DNA from 2 places in the Pseudoalteromonas sp. CH_XMU1449-3 genome. Region 2 is predicted to be linked to the other one. Evidence: predicted binding sites of a transcription regulator. Region 2 holds the regulator's gene; the other holds the start of a gene.
What was found. The regulator FliA, encoded in region 2, starts transcription of late flagellar genes. The targets are predictions, from matches to a motif close to CTAAAGNTNNNNNNNNNNNNGCCGATA.

Region 1 (2,408 bases), on a different contig from region 2:
CGCTGGTGTCATAATCAATTGCCTCAAGAGCTTGATGAGCTTGAGCTAGTAAATCTTGCGCTTTTTGCTTTGCACCAGCCATACCTAATAAAGCAGGGTAAGTTGCTTTATTAGCCGCAATATCTGAGCCTTGTGGCTTACCTAATGTTTCAGTATCAGCTTCTACATCAAGGATATCGTCTTGTACCTGAAAAGCTAGCCCTATTGCTTGGCCAAATAGGTTTAATTGTGCGAGAGTATGTTCATCACAGCTTTTTGCACTCAATGCACCGAGTGTAATAGCACAATTAAGCAAGGCGCCTGTTTTTAGCTGATGAATGCGCTCTAACTGCGCAACGGTAATTTCTTTATCGGTCGCTTCAATATCCAGTGCTTGCCCACCTACCATACCTTCAATACCTGAGGCTTTGCTTAATGAGGCAATCATTTTTACTTGCTGGCTCGCAGGAACGGCAAATTGATGGTTGGCAATTAAATCAAATGCCAGCGTTTGTAATGCATCGCCCGCGAGTATGGCTTGCGCTTCGCCATAAACAATATGACAAGTAGGGCGGCCACGTCTTAAGTCATCATCATCCATGGCTGGTAAGTCATCATGGACTAAAGAGTAGCTATGAATACACTCAATAGCGGCAGCAAGAATATCAAGATCGGTCTTGTCTGCGCCCATCATTCGACCCGTTGCGTATACAAGATAAGGACGTAAGCGCTTACCACCATTTAAAACACCGTAATGGGTGGCTTCTTTGATGGTTTTTTCGGTATTAAGTGGTAGTTCGAAATAGCGATTTAAATGTGCCTCAACGTCTTCACGAGCGCGTTGTAGTTGTTCTTTTAATTGCACTTAATTAGTCCAAGTTTGAATCAAAATTGCTAAGAGGAGCTTGGCTATCGTTACCCATTAAAATGGCAACCTTTTGTTCGGCTTGTTGTAACTTACCAGACGAAGCATTCGCCAGTGCAATGCCGCGTTCAAATTGTTTTAGCGATTGTTCTAGTGACAATTCACCTTGCTCCATTTGTGCAACAATTTGAGATAATTCATCCAGCGCTTCTTCAAAGCTTAAGTTTTCTGGTTTCTTTGTTGCCATTGTGGCCTCGATAGCTGTTAGAAAGTGAGGCCAATTTTAGGGGGAATGCTAAACTAGGTCAAAGAATGATGTGTTTTTTTACGCATAATCCATTTTCAATATGCTATTTTTACGGTTTTAGATACAGCTTAAACTTGTAGCTTAAAAAACTTACATTAAAATAAAATTAATTCATTTAATGATTTAAGTATTTCAACTGCTTGCCGATAAGCAGTTAATAATAAAAATTTGATACCTGAGGGTGTCGTGTAATTGTTCCTCTGGAGGGGTATGTGGATTTAGCAACCATAATAGGTATTCTTGGTGCCATAGGCTTAATTGCTATGTCGATGGTGTTAAGTAGTGACGGCCAAGTTGCAATGTTTTACAACACGCCTTCGGTGGTCATTGTATTTGGTGGTTCGATTTTTATCGTATTATCGAATTTCACTATGGGGCAATTTTTGGGCATAGGTAAAGTCGCTGCAAAAGCCTTTATGTTCAAAATCGAATCTCCAGAAGAATTAATTGAAAAAGCAGTAGAATTAGCTGATTCAGCACGTAAAGGTGGTTTCTTAGCATTAGAAGAAGCCGAAATCCCCAACGGTTTTATGCGCAAAGGGGTCGATATGTTAGTGGATGGTCATGATGCTGATGTTGTTCGTGCCACACTACAAAAAGATATTTCTCTTACAGCTAACCGTCATGAGCTAGGGGCTGGGTTATTCAAATCACTTGCCGATATCGCTCCTGCGATGGGGATGATCGGTACGCTAATCGGTCTGGTTGCTATGTTATCAAACATGGATGACCCAAAAGCAATCGGCCCTGCAATGGCGGTTGCGCTTTTAACAACTCTCTATGGTGCGTTCTTAGCAAACGTTGTTGCTATTCCAATTCAGGTAAAATTAGAGCTACGTAAAGACGAGGAAGCACTTAATCAACGCTTAATTCTCGACGCGGTACTGGGTATTCAAGATGGTCAAAACCCGAAAGTAATTGAAGGTATCTTGAAAAACTACTTAGCTGAATCAAAACGTAAAGTTGATACCGAGGAGTAGGGTATGTCAGATCAAGAGTGCAAATGTCCACCTCCAGGTTTACCCGCCTGGATGGGAACCTTCGCAGATTTAATGTCATTATTAATGTGCTTCTTTGTACTCTTGCTTGCCTTCTCAGAAATGGACGTACTGAAGTTTAAGCAAATTGCCGGCTCCATGAAGTTTGCTTTCGGTGTACAAAATAAAATTGAAGTAAAAGATATTCCAAAAGGAACCTCGGTCATTGCCATGGAGTTCACTCCGGGTAAACCTGAACCCACTCCTATTGAAACGATTC
Region 2 (2,408 bases):
AAAGTTATCGCTGTTACTGGCGGTAAAGGTGGAGTGGGTAAAACCAACGTTTCACTCAATACCGCAATCGCATTAGGTCAGCAAGGAAATCGTGTATTAGTATTAGATGCCGATTTAGGTTTGGCAAACTGTGACGTAATGCTTGGCCTTCGTGTTGAACGTAATTTATCTCATGTTTTGTCAGGCGAGTGTGAGCTTGACGAAATTCTTGTTGAAGGCCCTGCGGGCATCAAAATTGTACCAGCAACGTCTGGTTCACAAAGCATGGTTGAATTAACGCCATCTGAGCATGCAGGCCTTATTCGCGCTTTTAGCGAGTTAAATACCGAGTTTGATATTTTAATTGTCGATACCGCCGCAGGTATTTCTGACATGGTATTAAGCTTTTCTCGTGCAGCCCAAGACGTTGTTGTGGTTGTGTGTGATGAACCTACCTCAATTACTGATGCTTACGCACTTATTAAAGTGCTTAGCCGTGAGCATGGCGTATATAAATTTAAAATTGTTGCCAATATGGTGCGCAGTTTGCGTGAAGGGCAAGAATTATTTGCTAAACTTTCAAAAGTAACGGATCGTTTTTTAGATGTTTCAATGGAGTTGGTAGCAACCATTCCTTATGACGAGAACATGCGTAAATCTACGCGACGTCAAAAGGTGATTGTTGAATTATTCCCGAACTCACCAGCAGCGGTGGCGTTTAAAACATTAGCAACAAAAGCAGTTAAGTGGCCGATCCCTAATCAACCGTCTGGCCATTTAGAATTTTTTATTGAAAAACTAGTAAACGGCTAACTATGACAACATCGGTGAATAAAGCGATGGGATATCAATCAGCACAGAACTTAAATGCGATTGTTGAAAAACATGCCTCTTTAGTCAAAAAAGTGGCGTGCCATCTAATTGCTCGTTTACCTGCCAGTGTACAACTCGATGATTTAATTCAATCAGGCATGATAGGCCTAATTGAAGCGTCAAAAAACTTTGATGCTAGCAAAGGTGCTAGTTTCGAAACCTTCGCTGGAATTCGTATTCGTGGTGCGATGTTAGACGAAATTCGTAGAGGTGACTGGGCGCCACGCTCAGTTCACCGAAATGCCCGCCTTGTGGCTGAAACCATTTCCGAATTAGAAAGCACTTTAAATCGTGAGCCCAAAGATACTGAAGTCGCTGAAAAACTTGATATTACGCTAGATGAGTACCATCATATTCTACATGATGTAAATTCGAGTAAAGTATTAGGTATTGAAGATTTAGGTGTAGATGAAGACGTCATCACACCAGTAGGTCAGGATTTAGGACTAGACAAACCGTTTAATAACGTTAAAAATGAGCGGTTTAACCAGTCTCTATTAACGGCTATCCAATCGTTACCAGAAAGAGATGCTCTCGTTTTGTCTTTGTACTACAACGACGAAATGAACTTAAAAGAAATAGGACACATACTCGATGTTAGCGAGTCGCGTGTGAGTCAAATACATGGTCAGGCGATGATTAAGCTCAAAGCAAAAATCAATGACTGGATTAATTAGTAGTAAGTAAATAAAGGTTCAAACCTCACCGGAGGATGTTTTGGATAAAAACATGAAAATTCTTGTTGTTGATGATTTTTCTACAATGAGACGTATCATTAAAAATCTATTAAGGGATTTAGGTTTTACCAATGTGCAGGAAGCTGACGACGGTTCAACAGCATTGCCAATGCTACAAAATCAAGAGTTTGATTTTGTTGTAACGGATTGGAACATGCCTGGTATGCAAGGTATTGATTTGTTACGTGCAATTCGTGCTGATGATAGCCTTAAGCATATTCCTGTATTAATGGTGACAGCTGAAGCGAAAAAAGAACAAATTGTTGCTGCTGCTCAAGCAGGTGTTAATGGCTATATCGTTAAACCATTCACTGCTGCGACACTTAAAACCAAATTGGAAAAAGTGTTTGAACGTTTAGGTTAATCTAAGGGGAGAGGCTTATGTCAGCACTTGCTGCGCCTCAAATAAGTTTAGAGCAAGCTCGTCAACTTGTTGAGTATCTTGAAAATGGTGAACAAGAAAAAGCAGATAAGCTCATTCTTGACGCTGCATCAAAAGAACAATCAGAGTTGTTTGCTGAAGTCGGCAAATTGACGCGTCAGCTTCATGAAGCGTTAAAAAACTTTGACCTAGATACTCGTCTCACTGATTTAACTACCGACGCGATCCCAGACGCTAAGCAGCGCTTAAATTATGTTATGGAAATGACAGAAAGCGCCGCCAATAAAACCATGGATGCGGTTGAAGCAAGTTTACCAATAGCTCAACAACTTGCTGATGAAATTGCCGCAATCAAACCTACGTGGGATCGTTTAATGAACCGAGAAATTGAACTCGGTGAATTTAAATCGTTATGTCATAGCTTAGATAAGTTCATG

Region 1: the regulator FliA is predicted to act here: its motif matches at 1,274-1,300, upstream of pomA (flagellar motor protein PomA).

Annotation. Positions count from the first base shown of each region.
Region 1 covers NZ_JAYMDY010000018.1:69,024-71,431, forward strand. The annotation lists gene ispA ((2E,6E)-farnesyl diphosphate synthase) at 1-844, opposite strand, end outside; gene xseB (exodeoxyribonuclease VII small subunit) at 849-1,091, opposite strand; gene pomA (flagellar motor protein PomA) at 1,364-2,131, shown strand; gene WA256_RS17890 (flagellar motor protein MotB) at 2,135-2,408, shown strand, end outside.
Region 2 covers NZ_JAYMDY010000002.1:276,540-278,947, reverse strand. The annotation lists gene WA256_RS03800 (MinD/ParA family ATP-binding protein) at 1-792, shown strand, start outside; gene WA256_RS03795 (RNA polymerase sigma factor FliA) at 819-1,529, shown strand; gene cheY (chemotaxis response regulator CheY) at 1,570-1,953, shown strand; gene WA256_RS03785 (protein phosphatase CheZ) at 1,971-2,408, shown strand, end outside.